4 regions of the Paenibacillus sp. FSL R7-0026 genome follow, and region 3 is predicted to be linked to each of the others. Evidence: predicted binding sites of a transcription regulator. Region 3 holds the regulator's gene; each other region holds the start of a gene.

Region 1 (3,465 bases), 190 kb from region 3:
TGAGAACATAAAATGATATAGATTGGAGAGCCTGTGTGCAGGCTCTCTTTCTTGTACAAGCCTTATTTGGAGGCGGTACCCTATAAAAGTAACGGCTTTGACACTTTTTTTTGCCGAAAGTTGTGCCATAATAGAGGTTATGGACAACAGGGTGAATGATTTTACGCAGGGTGGTGTTACCTACATGATGAAGAAAATCCCCGGTTACATAGGTGTATGTTTGCTCCTACTGGCGATCTTGGCTGGTTGTAGTGAGACGCAGCCTTCTGAGCAGCCAATTGTCAAAGAGACAGAAACAGCGAATACGATCACAGTGGCTGTAGATGGCAGTACGTTTTTGCCTGATGCAACAAAGTCCATTAAGCGAGATTTTAGTGAGGGTTTGACACTCAAAAAAGCATTACTCAATAGCGGACTGGTTGATTTTACGGCGGATGGCAAACGGATTCAATCCGTGGGTGAAGTTTCTCTGGATTCTTCGCTGAGCTGGGCTGTCAAATTAAATGGCAAGGATATTGAACAGGAAGATTGGGACATGGAGCTTCATGCCAAAGATGAAGTGATCATTTACGTGAAAGCCGCTGACAGTGGGGGGGATGGCGTTGCGTATCAGACAACGTTACTCAAGGTTAGCGGTGGAAACATTATGCCAACCCTTAATCGTCAATATGCCGGCGTCTACGTTCAAGAGTGCACAGTTCGTGATGTGTTGAAGTCCAGCGGCATTGTAAGAATGTCGGAGAACAACAAATTTGTCGTTTCGGTCGAGAATGTCACGCCTCGTATGAATGAGCGGTGGGTCATTATGGTGAATGACAAAGAATTAATGGAAAATGGTCTGGACATGAAATTGAATCCACGTGATGCGGTAAAGCTTGAATTGACCAATGCATCCTAAGTATACCAAGAAGCCCAATCTCTTTTTTAGAGAACTGGGCTTTTTTCATTAAATATATAAGCAAGATCCGATCAGCATAGTCAAATATTAAATACGACAGATCTCGTTCGGGCAAAGCTCACAGTGACAGATTCCTTGCAGCATCTTCAGATCTTTGATGACAATCATGCCATTGTCATATTCAATCCCGTCTTTCTTACGCAGATCGCTTAACATGCGGTTTACACTTTCACGAGTGGCTCCAATCATATTGGACAGATCCGTGTGAGTAATTTTTTTGTGAATAATGACATGCTCTCCATGAGGCTCACCATACGAATTCGACAACCGAATGAGGGTGGAGCAGAGTGCACCCGGTTTGCCATATAACATGAGATCCCGGAATTTGGTCTGTGTCAACCGGTGGTGGATGCCCATCCATTTCATAAAATCGATCGCGAAGTCACAATGCTGGCAGATTAACATTTCCAGATCTTTATGCTCCAGTACACCGATCTCACTATCCTCTAATACTTCCGCTGAGAAGCTGTGTTTAGAGCCAAAGAAGGGATCAGCCTGCCCAATCATATCACCGGATTGATACATGTACATGATCAGTTCCTTGCCTTCATCCGTGGATTTGGTGATCTGGGCACGGCCCCGTTTCATATAATAAAGTTTGTCAGAGATGTCGCCTTCCCAGTACAGATGTGTACCTTCCGGATAGGTTCTATCTTTCATGGTAACCAGCAGATGGTTGAAATTTGCTTCCGAGAAACAGTTAGTATTACCGCGCTTTTCCAGTACAGTTGTTAGTTCTCTCATAAGTCTATCTCCCCTTTATGTCCATCGGACGACCTTCTGTAGTAAGCAGTAGCCTCCGAGGTTCGCCGCAAACCGTTGCCGTCCTGATCAGGGTCATCTCGGCCGGGAAGAAGGACGGTACAAATTGCGGTGGTTCAATTTTTAAGTTCAGTATATACCTAATCTTACCGTTTGAGGGGGAAGGAAAGGGGGCAAAAATGACGAAATTTCAAACATTGTGATAAAATTCACTTTTAATGGAGAGGATGAATTTTACAGCCCTATATTTTAAATAGGAAGTGAAAATGGTCGTATGAAGGACACTACAAAACTTAAATTAAATTTGTTATACTTTGTGAAAAAAATCACATAATTAAGTTTATTGTCATGTTACGATGTGAATGTAAACGAGAGAGACAAACTAATACGAACCTTTAGGAGGATGAGGGAGATGGCTGTAAAGAACGAAGTCGCCCCAGCAAAAGAACCGACAGCAGGTCAGTATATTCAAACGTTAATCGACAAAGCGAATAAAGCACACGCCGCATTCATGAAGATGGACCAGAAGCAGATTGACCGGATTGTGCAAGCGATGGCACTTGCGGGTCTGGATAAACACATGATGCTCGCTAAGATGGCCGTAGAAGAAACAGGCCGCGGAGTGTATGAGGATAAAATCACCAAAAATATATTTGCAACAGAATATGTGTACCACAGCATTAAGTATGACAAAACCGTAGGTGTGATTGAAGATAACGAATATGAGAGCTTCCAGAAAATTGCGGAGCCGGTCGGCATCATCATGGGGATTACACCAGTAACCAATCCAACATCAACCACGATGTTTAAAGCACTGATTTCCATCAAGACCCGTAACCCAATCATCTTTGGTTTCCACCCATCTGCACAGAATTGTAGCCGGGAAGCTGCTAAAATCCTGCTGGAAGCGGCTGTGAAACATGGTGCACCAGCAGATTGCATTCAATGGATTGATGATCCTTCCATGGATCGTACAAACGAACTGATGAATCACAATGATGTGGCTCTCATTCTGGCAACAGGCGGATCAGGTATGGTACGTGCAGCGTACAGCTGTGGTAAACCTGCACTGGGCGTAGGACCGGGTAACGTACCTTGCTTTATCGAGAAAAGCGCGGATATCAATCAGGCAGTGACGGATTTGATCCTGTCCAAATCTTTCGATAACGGCATGATCTGTGCTTCTGAACAAGCGGTCATCATTGAAGAACCGATCTTTGATCAAGTGAAGAAAAAAATGATCGCAAACGGCTGTTACTTTGTTAACAAAGATGAAGCAGCAAAATTGACAGCAGGTGCGATTAATGCCGAGAAATGTGCGGTGAACCCGGCGATTGTTGGTCAATCTGCGGTAAGCATTGCGAAATTGTGCGGTATTGAAGTTCCAGCAGGCACCAAAATTCTCGTGGCCGAGATTGAAGGAGTAGGTACCAAATTCCCATTGTCTGCTGAGAAATTAAGCCCGGTACTGGCTTGTTACAAAGTCAAAACGGCAGCAGAGGGCATTGAGCGTGCAGCAGAAGTGGTTGCTTTTGGCGGCATGGGTCACTCCTCGGTTATTCACTCCACAAATGAAGAAGTGATCGGCAAATTCGCAGATCGTCTGCAAACCGGACGGATTATTGTGAACTCACCATCCACACACGGTGCCATCGGGGATATCTACAACACAAACATGCCGTCATTGACACTGGGATGCGGATCATACGGACGTAACTCGACTTCTTCCAACGTAACCGCTGTGA
Region 2 (3,465 bases), 2.2 Mb from region 3:
CACGGTCTGTTTTGGCAATAATGCCTGTAGACATCCCCACACCAAAATCAAAACCTTCCAAAAAGAAGAAACCAACAAACAATACGGCAATCAGCAAAAACCACAACTCACTTAGTGACAACGGAATAACCTCCATCCACGCCGAACGGATCGGCCGATTCATCGTGATCTTCCGGCTTCTCGACCGCAAATGGGCCTGCCTTGATCTCACGAACGAACAGGTATACCATCACGATTCCGAGAACCGTATACGCAGCGGTAAATGCAATGGTCGAAAACAGGATCATTCCTGCGGATACATTCGGTGAGACTCCGGCTTCGGTGGTCATATAACCAAATACCGTCCATGGCTGTCTTCCAACCTCGGTCATAATCCAACCTGATGTATTGGCGATAAACGGCAAGGATATAGCGAATACCATCAGACGCATAAACCACTTTCCAGCGACCTCCAGCTTCTTACGAATGGCCAGAAACGTACCGTATAGCGCCAGTGCAATCATCAAACCACCCGCTGCGATCATGATGCGGAAACTCCAGAATGTTGTCCGTACCGGCGGGATGTAGTCCCCCGGCCCATACGTCTGTTCATACTCAGCTTGAAGTTCCTTCATGCCTTTGACACTACCGGAGAACTTGCTGTAGGACAGGTAACTGAGCAATCCAGGGATTTTGATCTCACCCGTACTCTCCTGTTTATCCGGATCGATAAAAGCGACCACCGTCCATGGTGCCGGATCTTCTGTCGTTGTCCATGTGCCCTCACTGGCTGCCATCTTCATCGGCTGTGTCTCCACCAGATATTGCGCCTGGAAGTGACCCGAGAATGCGACGCCGAATGAGGAAACAAGAGCGATAATGATCGCAATATTAAACGATTTGCGGAAGATCTCCACATCCTGCTTTTTCATCAATTTGTAGGCACTGATCCCGGTTACGACGAAGGCTCCTGTCATCAATGCCCCAAAGATTGTATGTGGGAACTCAACGAGAAGCTGACCATTTGTGATGAGTGCAAAGAAATCATTCATCTCGGCTCGGCCGTTGTTAATCTCAAACCCAACAGGATGTTGCATAAATGAATTGGCTGCCAGAATCCACAGCGCGGACAGGAATGTGCCGACAAACACCAGCCAGATGCAGGCCAGATGCACTTTTTTGGACAAACGATCCCATCCAAATATCCACAATCCAATAAATGTAGACTCCATAAAAAACGCCAGTAGCGCTTCAATAGCCAGTGGCGCACCGAACACGTCCCCGACAAATCGGGAGTACTCGGACCAGTTCATGCCGAACTGGAACTCTTGCAGAATACCTGTGACAACCCCGACGGCAAAGTTAATCAGGAACAGTTTGCCCCAGAACTTGGCCATCGTTTTGTAGATTTCCTTCCCCTTAACAACGTACAACGTCTCCATGATTGCAACCAACAGTACAAGACCGATGGATAGCGGGACAAAAAAGAAATGGAAAATCGTTGTAAGTGCATATTGGATACGCGATAACATAATCGGATCCATACCGTTACCCCTTCTTTCTGTTCACTTCGCAGTATGCGTATTTGGCATTGAAGCTGCACCTTCGCTGTCTATCCGCCAAATACGTTGATGAACGTATTGTGCCAGATTACCTATTTTATACATGTGAGAATTATCACAATCTTCGTCTCTAGAGCAAAAAAAAGTGATCCTGGTCACACAAAAGATAAAATTCAGCCTATTATCACAGCTTGCCAACTTCATCTATTCATGGAAGATACTCATGTTTGGGACGGAATGCCCATATGTTAGTCTCAGGCATATCATGCGAAGTACCGTGAGGGCTTTACATATGAAGTGAAAGCATGAAACACAAGCAGAGCGAATGACGCTCCATATTACAGTCAAGGTGAGGTGAACTATTCATGGAAAAACCTGCACCACTACCAGGTGAAGACACCGAAGCCAGCCTGGATAAGGCCAGTACAACACAGTCCCCGGTCCGGTATGTTCTCTTCCCTCGCAAAGGAGGCTGGTCATCCTTTCCCTATCCCGATATTGCTGCACTGCTGTCGATCGAGGGAGAGGTCTACTATGTCAGCAGCCTGACGCAAACAGAAGATGTACCTCCGGTCATTACCGTCATCTCCCTCCCTGAAGCCGAGCAGCTATTGCTGGAACCTCGCACCGTAGCCGTAGTCGCCCATCCCTACTGGCTAATGGCTACAGCTTCGCTGGAGCCTGAGCTATGTATTGCCCTGCTCCCCGAACCTGCTGGAAACGAAGCAGAATCTCCGCTATGGGAGAGCAGTATTTCCAAACTGGTCGGCATCGCCGATCTGGTAGGCACATCCTCCGAAACACGTTATATGAAGCTGTTATTCCAAGGCGTACGTGCTATCTGGCTGGGCGGAGAAGACCCTGCACCTGCGGGTACGATGCAAAAGGATGATCTCGAAGTCCCTCTCCGGGACTACGAACTGCTCTTCTTGCATGCGCTGCGGCAGATCCTGTCAGGCACTCCAGATAGCGTCACCCTGCTTCAATGCAGTGTACGTGCCGACTTCTACCGTCAGCTACGTGCCAAAGCAGGTGCACATGAGACGATATCCTTTTTGCTGGCAGCCTATGAGTACTTGCTTGAAGATCCTCGGGCTATCCATTCACTTCAAGAGGCATTCTCCCATGCGGTCTTGAATGGTCGTAGTGATTGTGTAGTCTCCCACTATAGATTCCTGTCTGCCATTCATGCCCGGACCGGACAGTTGGAGGACGCCCTGCGGGTGTACGGAATTAGTGCAGCCGATGAACAAGAACAGCATCATTATGAACAGCTCTGTCGCTGGCTTGAGGCGGGAGAAGATCAACTTGTACGAGCGGAATTACTGCGTATGAACGATGATTACGGAAACGCCCTGCGTATCCTGGACGAACTTGGCGGAGAAACGGCGAGACATTGGAAATTCCGCATCTACAAGGAGACTGGACGTGTGGAAGAAGCACTGGCTCTGGTGCATGCAGTCGATATTCAGGATGATGCCAGTCGCCGGGAATATCAGCAATTATCCGGTAGTGCGCTGGCACTGCGAGGGGAACGACACGGGGCAGTCCGACATTTCCTTGAGACAGCACTGGAGGATGAAGATGCGCTGGCCCGGATTGTCGAGCTGGAGCTGTTGGATCATGCTGTACAGCAATTGCTTGGGGAGGTGCCATGATGCTGGACCCAAAGAAGCGTAGACAACAGTTGAATGGGCCAATGGTGCACAGGGATATCCGAACCGAAACCACTTACACACCAACCGAAACAGTCGATCGAACACATACAGACGCATTGGGAAATGGCGATTACACCCCGGATCATGCACAACCAACACAGGACATCCGAAGCCAAGTGCATCACTGGGGTGATTCACAAGGTCAGGCAGAACAGAGTGCAGCTATAACACAAGAGGAAACAAGTGTATTCAAAGAGCCCTTCTCC
Region 3 (3,465 bases):
GAGTTGCAGGATCTGGAGAACCAGATCTATGTGACTCTGGGCGATTTGGTTCGCAAAGGGGACAAATTGCTGCTTGAGGTGAAAGAAGATCAGGATGATTATCAATCGGATAGTCTGATCACGGACATTACAGGATTACTGAAAGATCTGACCACATTGAAGGAAAATCTACGTTTCTTCATGCGTATGGATGACGCCAAAACGGTGTACTGGATGGAAGCCAGCGGCCAGTTCCGCAGCAAATCTCTCCAGCTGTATGCCGTACCTGTAGATGTGAGTGCACAACTTAAGGATTTGTTTTTTGACAAAAAGAAAAGTGTTGTTCTTACATCCGCTACGCTCTCCGTGGATAAGTCATTCCAGTTCATGATTGAACAGCTCGGCTTACAGGAAGCCGCCGAGAACAATCGGCTATTAACGTCGATGTTGCCATCACCTTTCAATTATCGCGATCAGGCACTTCTGGTGATTCCGCGTGATTTCCCAAGTGTGAAGGGAAGTGTGGGTGATGCGCACTTTGTCAATATGCTGGTGCAATCACTCGCAGAGACGGCAATTGCTACGCGTGGACGCATGATGGTTCTGTTTACTTCATACAAGATGTTGCGACAGGTCTATGATCCGCTGAAAGAAGCTCTGTCTGGCAACGACATCTCATTGCTTGGGCAAGGCGTTGACAGTGGAAGTCGTTCCAAATTGACTCGCAGGTTCCAAGATGCCAAAGCTACGGTACTTCTGGGTACAAGTAGCTTCTGGGAGGGTGTAGATATCCCGGGAGAGGCGCTAACCTGTCTCGCTATTGTGCGACTGCCTTTCCAGCCACCGAATCATCCGTTGGTGGAAGCCAAGAGTGAGTTGCTTCAGGAACAGAAGAAAAATCCGTTCATGAAACTGTCCGTGCCACAAGCGGTCATTCGTTTCAAGCAGGGATTTGGCCGATTGGTGCGTACAGCGAAGGATAGAGGAATTGTCATTGTTTATGATACACGGGTGATTGAAGCGTACTATGGTAAATTCTTTTTATATTCATTACCAGGTCCCAAAATGGAGCATATGCTCACGGAGCAGATGGTTCCACGAATTACCGAGTGGTTGGAAAAACCTGCTAATGAACAAAAATAATGGTTGTTTTGTTCGTTATATCATTGCATGACACTATCGTTTGGCGTTAAACTTTATTAGATATTTCCGTATCCGATTAAAGCAGTTGCACGTAAGAACTTATAACCTAAATTACAAGGAGCATTCTGTATAAAATGTCACGTTTATCTTTGAGTTTATACAGAATGCTCATCTTTTCATCTATTATTTTATCGTGGCCTTGGTAAGGGGGAGCAAGAATGAAATCGGATAAAATTTCGGAAGCGGTGGTACGACGTCTGCCTGTTTACTTGCGTTATTTGAGCGAGTTGCATCAGCGTGAGGTGGCTACTGTTTCTTCTCAAGAGCTTGGACAGAGGCTGGATCTGAATCCGGCCCAAATTCGTAAAGACCTGGCTTACTTCGGTGATTTTGGTCGTAAAGGGATCGGGTATGATGTATCCTATTTGATCGAGAAAATTCGTCACATTCTCAAAATTGATCAGCAAATTAATGTAGCTCTGGTAGGCGCGGGTAACCTCGGACAGGCCTTGTCCAACTACAACGCATATCTGAAAGACAACATGAAGATTGTTGCTGTATTTGATGCATATGGACCGAAGATTGGTAGTCAAATCAACAGTTTGACGGTAAAACCAATGAATGAATTGACGGAAGCGGTTAAAACGGATAACATCCGCATCGGTATTATCACGGTTCCGGATACGGAAGCCCAAAATGTAGCCGATCAGCTTATTGAATCGGGAATTGAAGCGATCCTTAATTTTGCACCAACAATTCTAAAAACACCGCCGCATATCCGCATTCACCATGCTGACTTTACAACGGATCTGCTAAGTTTGGCCTATTACTTGGAGACTGGAAAGGACGACGAGGAAGATGACAACAAATAGATGGGTAATTCACAACGGCAAATTTGCCGTTAATGAAGGCGGCACAACATGGAACGTGGTCCAAGGATACATGGTTGTTGAGAATGACAAGATTGTGCATATTGGTGAGACATTGCCGGATGAAGACAAAAATTGTACCAAAGTGGATGGAAAAGGACTGTTCTTCCTGCCGGGTCTGATCAATACGCATGGTCATGCAGCGATGTCGTTGCTCAGAGGGCACGGAGACGATCTTGCATTGCAAGTATGGTTGCAGGAAAAAATGTGGCCGATGGAAGCGAAAATGACTTCAGAAGACGTATATTGGGGAACTTCGCTATCAGTGCTTGAAATGTTGAAAGGCGGAACTACAGCGTTCCTGGACATGTACGATCATATGGATCAAGTTGCCAAAGTTGTGGAGCAATCCGGCGTTAGAGCAGCACTGGCACGTGGTGTAATCGGGCTGTGCTCGGAAGAAGAACAATTGCGGAAGCTGGAGGAGTCGGCTGCGTTTGCGCGTGAGTGGAATGGACAGGCAGATGGTCGCATTACAACCGTAATCTCGCCACATGCACCATATACATGCCCTCCTGACTACATAGAGAAGCTTGTGCAGGTCGCGAACGACCTAAACCTTCCCCTTCATACACATATGTCGGAAACGCTTCGTGAAGTCGAGCAGAACGTGGCTGATTATGGACTGCGTCCTGTGGCACATCTGGAGAAACTGGGCTTTTTCTCCCGTCCATCCCTGGTTGCACATGCGGTGCATCTGAATGACGAAGAGATTGAGATTCTGGCCCGACATGATGTGGCTGTGTCCCATAACCCGGGAAGTAACCTGAAACTCGCTTCCGGTGTTGCGCGGGTACCTGCGTTGCTGAAAGCAGGAGTTACTGTGTCACTCGGAACAGACGGACCGGCAAGCAACAACAACCTGGATATGTTCGAGGAAATGAGACTGGCTGCATTGATCCACAAAGGTGTATCCGGTGACCCGACGGCAGTGCCAGCAGGCGAAGCGTTACTACTCGGAACGTCATACGGTGCCAAATCCATCTTCTTGAACAATACCGGAGCACTCCAGGTCGGCATGAAGGCTGACTTTATCGCCTTGGACATTGAACAGGCACATTTCTATCCACATACAGACCTGATCTCACATACAATCTACTCGGCTTCTGCCAAAGATGTTGAGCACGTATGGGTGGATGGAAAACAAGTGGTGAAACATGGCGAATGTCTGACGCTGGATGAAGAACGCATTTTGCGTGAGTCTCAATTGGCATTTGATGGTCTGCTTGCTCGTTAATTGCAGGACAGCATCATAGGGAAAGGAAGTTCGGCTTTTGAAGAAAAAAAAGAAGTGGATATGGATTTCGCTGCTTGCACTGGTTCTGATTCTGTTTGGACTTCAGCGTTATTACGTCTATGTCACTCAGGACCAGCGCAAGGAAGAAGCGCTCGCTATACAAGCAGCACAGGAGCA
Region 4 (3,465 bases), 180 kb from region 3:
AACGCATTCCTGGGCATTAACCACAGCTTGGCGCACAAATGGGGCGGTCAGTATCACACCGCACACGGACGCACCAATGCAATCCTGATGCCACACGTTATTCGTTACAACGCAAAAAAACCGACCAAATTTGCATCGTTCCCGAAATATTCGCACTTTGTAGCGGATGAGCGGTATGCCGAAATCGCCCGCATTCTGGGATTGCCTGCACGTACGACAGAAGAAGGCGTAACCAGTCTCATCAATGCCATTCGCAAACTGAACAAAACATTGGGCATTGAAGAATCGTTCCAGGAAATCGGATTTGATGCCAAAGATTTTGAAGCACATGTAGGTTATCTGGCAGACCGTGCCTTCGAAGACCAATGTACAACCGCCAATCCGAAGTTGCCACTCGTAACTGAACTGGCTGATGTATACCGCAACGCTTTCTACGGAAAGTTTGAATAACGAATCAAGAACGAAGCGTGCCTTACGGCAAGAAGATCAGGGTTCCCCGAGAGGGGAGCCCCGATTGCCGTCTTTCACACAATAACGAGAGGGCAGAAAAACAGAAGAGCGAGCATCTGTTTTTCAGGGTTTATTCTATGATTTGGTTTGCTCCGAGCATAGAGGAGCAAAGTGTTCTAGAGAGGTTACACGTAATCCGTGATGTGGCTGTTTGAGCCAGATGTTCACACAATAACGGAGAGGGCAGAAAAACAGAAGAGCGAGCATCTGTTTTTCAGGATTTAATCTAAGATTTGATTTGCTCCGAGCATAGAGGAGTAAAGGGTTCTAGAGAGGTTACACGTAATCCGTGACGTGGCTGTTTGAGCCAGATGTTCACACAATAACGGAGAGGGCAGAAAAACAGAAGAGCGAGCATCTGTTTTTCAGGATTTAATCTAAGATTTGATTTGCTCCGAGCATAGAGGAGCAAAAGGGTTCTAGAGAGGTTACACGTAATCCGTGATGTGGCTGTTTGAGCCAGATGTTCACACAATAACGGAGTGGGCAGAAAAACAGAAGAGCGAAGCACCTGTTTTTCAGGATTTAATCTAAGATTTGATTTGCTCCGAGCATAGAGGAGCAAAGGGTTCTAGAGAGGTTACACGTAATCCGTGATGTGGCTGTTTGAGCCAGATGTTCACACAATAACGGAGTGGGCAGAAAAAACTGAAGAAGCGGAGCGTTCGCCTTTATCCCCGGATTTTCCCCTTTGAAATATAAAATTGAAAAAATCCGGGGATAACAGCGATCGGAAGTTGTTCTGCCCGCGCAGTGGCTAAGTGTGAATTTACAGGGGTCAATGGGACACAGCGCAGGTGGAGTGAGTTAGTTCACTGGCTTTGTGACAAAAATCACAGATGATGAAAGCCCCAAGTCGTATACTGAAAATGTAAGAAAAACATTCATCCCGCGGTTCCGGTTCCCAAGTAGAGAGAACATGTTCCGGTTTATGTGAAACAATTCACATTAATCGCGGCTCTGGGCACACAATGCTACGAATGAAGCAAGATGTTATGTGTCCAGAAATCCAAATTAGTGGAGGGATTACGATGTCGGTGATTGAAAAAGATGTCAAACAACAAACAGGCTGGAGAAACTTTACCAAAGGAACATGGACCAAATCCGTAGATGTGAATGATTTTCTGGCACACAACTTGTCTCCGTATTACGGTGACGAAGCATTTCTCGCAGGTGCAACCCAGAATACCAAAGAATTGTGGGAGATCGTATCTGATCTGACCAAAAAAGAACGGGATAACGGCGGTGTCCTTGACGTTGACGTGAACACACCAGGTACTATTATTTCTCACCAACCCGGTTATCTGGATCAAACCAAGGAACAGATTGTCGGCGTTCAGACCGATGCTCCGTTCAAACGTTCCATTCAACCAACAGGCGGAATTCGCATGATGATTGACGCATGTGAGGCATATGGCTTTGAAATGCCACAGGGCGTCATTGATATATTTACAAACATTCGCAAAACACATAACCAGGGTGTATTCGATGCTTATACATCCGACATGCGTGCAGCGCGTAAAGCAGGAATTATTACAGGTCTGCCAGATGCTTACGGCCGTGGCCGGATCATCGGTGACTATCGTCGTGTAGCTTTGTACGGGGTAGACTTCCTAATTCGTAACAAAAAAAGTGAATTGAATGCACTCGAAGTTGATGTCATTGATGAAGATGTCATTCGTTTGCGGGAAGAGTTGTCTGAACAGATTCGTGCATTGCAAGAGTTGAAACAATTGGGCGATATGCACGGGTTCGATATTTCCTTGCCAGCGACAACAGCAAAAGAAGCGTTCCAATGGTTGTACTTCGGTTATCTCGCAGCGATCAAAGAGCAGAACGGTGCTGCGATGTCACTGGGACGTGTATCTTCTTTCCTGGATATCTACATTGAACGTGACCTGCAAGAAGGGATTTTGTCCGAAGAACAGGCTCAGGAATTGGTTGACCATTTTGTAATGAAACTGCGGATTGTCAAATTCCTGCGTACACCGGATTACAACGAACTGTTCAGTGGAGATCCAACATGGGTGACTGAGTCCATCGGTGGTATGTCAGTGAATGGTGAAACACGCGTAACCAAAAACAGCTTCCGTTTCCTGCATACACTGCACAACTTGGGTCCTGCACCAGAACCGAACCTGACTGTTCTCTGGTCCACGAAACTTCCAGAAGCTTTCAAAGATTATTGCAGTAAAGTATCCATCGAAACCAGCTCAATACAGTATGAAAATGATGATCTGATGCGTCCAATCTACGGTGACGATTACGGTATTGCATGCTGTGTGTCGGCTATGAAGATCGGGAAACAAATGCAATTCTTCGGCGCTCGTGCTAACCTGGCAAAAGCTCTCCTGTATGCGATCAACGGTGGTCGTGACGAGAAATCCGGAGCACAAGTTGGACCTGAGTATCCTGCCATCACTAGCGAAGTGTTGGATTACAATGAGGTTATGAAACGCTTCAAACCAATGATGGAGTGGCTCGCGAAGCTGTATATGAACACCCTCAACGTCATTCACTACATGCACGATAAATACAGCTATGAGCGTATCGAAATGGCATTGCATGACCGTGACATTGTACGTACGATGGCTTGTGGTATCGCCGGTCTATCGGTTACAGCAGATTCACTGAGTGCAATCAAATATGCCAAAGTAAAACCAATTCGTAACGAACAAGGCATCGCTGTTGATTTCGAAATCGAAGGAGACTTCCCTTGTTACGGTAACAATGAAGACAGCGTAGACAGCATTGCTGTTGAACTGGTCGAGAACTTCATGGGCATGATTCGCAAACACAAAGCATACCGTAACGCAGTGCCAACGCAATCCGTTCTGACGATCACTTCCAACGTGGTATATGGTAAGAAAACAGGAACTACACCAGACGGTCGTAAAGCAGGTGAACCGTTTGCTCCAGGTGCAAACCCAATGCATGGTCGTGATAAAAAAGGTG

The links. The regulator Rex, encoded in region 3, represses fermentation and respiration genes when NADH is low (regulators of the CRP and FNR family bind a similar motif). The targets are predictions, from matches to a motif close to TTGTGAAATATTTCACAA.
Region 1: adhE (bifunctional acetaldehyde-CoA/alcohol dehydrogenase) is a predicted target of Rex. The motif match lies at 2,035-2,052, and genes of this name have one in related genera.
Region 2: MKY44_RS27220 (cytochrome ubiquinol oxidase subunit I) is a predicted target of Rex. The motif match lies at 1,645-1,662, and genes of this name have one in related genera.
Region 4: pflB (formate C-acetyltransferase) is a predicted target of Rex. The motif match lies at 1,442-1,459, and genes of this name have one in related genera.

Annotation. Positions count from the first base shown of each region.
Region 1 covers NZ_JBBORG010000001.1:4,154,328-4,157,792, reverse strand. Annotated here, with positions in the region: gene MKY44_RS18355 (hypothetical protein) at 185-898, shown strand; gene MKY44_RS18350 (Crp/Fnr family transcriptional regulator) at 986-1,702, opposite strand; gene adhE (bifunctional acetaldehyde-CoA/alcohol dehydrogenase) at 2,133-3,465, shown strand, end outside.
Region 2 covers NZ_JBBORG010000001.1:6,211,809-6,215,273, forward strand. Annotated here, with positions in the region: gene cydB (cytochrome d ubiquinol oxidase subunit II) at 1-163, opposite strand, end outside; gene MKY44_RS27220 (cytochrome ubiquinol oxidase subunit I) at 108-1,523, opposite strand; gene MKY44_RS27225 (tetratricopeptide repeat protein) at 1,907-3,199, shown strand; gene MKY44_RS27230 (glycosyltransferase) at 3,196-3,465, shown strand, end outside.
Region 3 covers NZ_JBBORG010000001.1:3,966,149-3,969,613, reverse strand. Annotated here, with positions in the region: gene dinG (ATP-dependent DNA helicase DinG) at 1-1,122, shown strand, start outside; gene MKY44_RS17415 (redox-sensing transcriptional repressor Rex) at 1,341-1,994, shown strand; gene MKY44_RS17410 (amidohydrolase) at 1,981-3,288, shown strand; gene MKY44_RS17405 (DUF5590 domain-containing protein) at 3,326-3,465, shown strand, end outside.
Region 4 covers NZ_JBBORG010000001.1:4,150,033-4,153,497, reverse strand. Annotated here, with positions in the region: gene adhE (bifunctional acetaldehyde-CoA/alcohol dehydrogenase) at 1-450, shown strand, start outside; gene pflB (formate C-acetyltransferase) at 1,542-3,465, shown strand, end outside.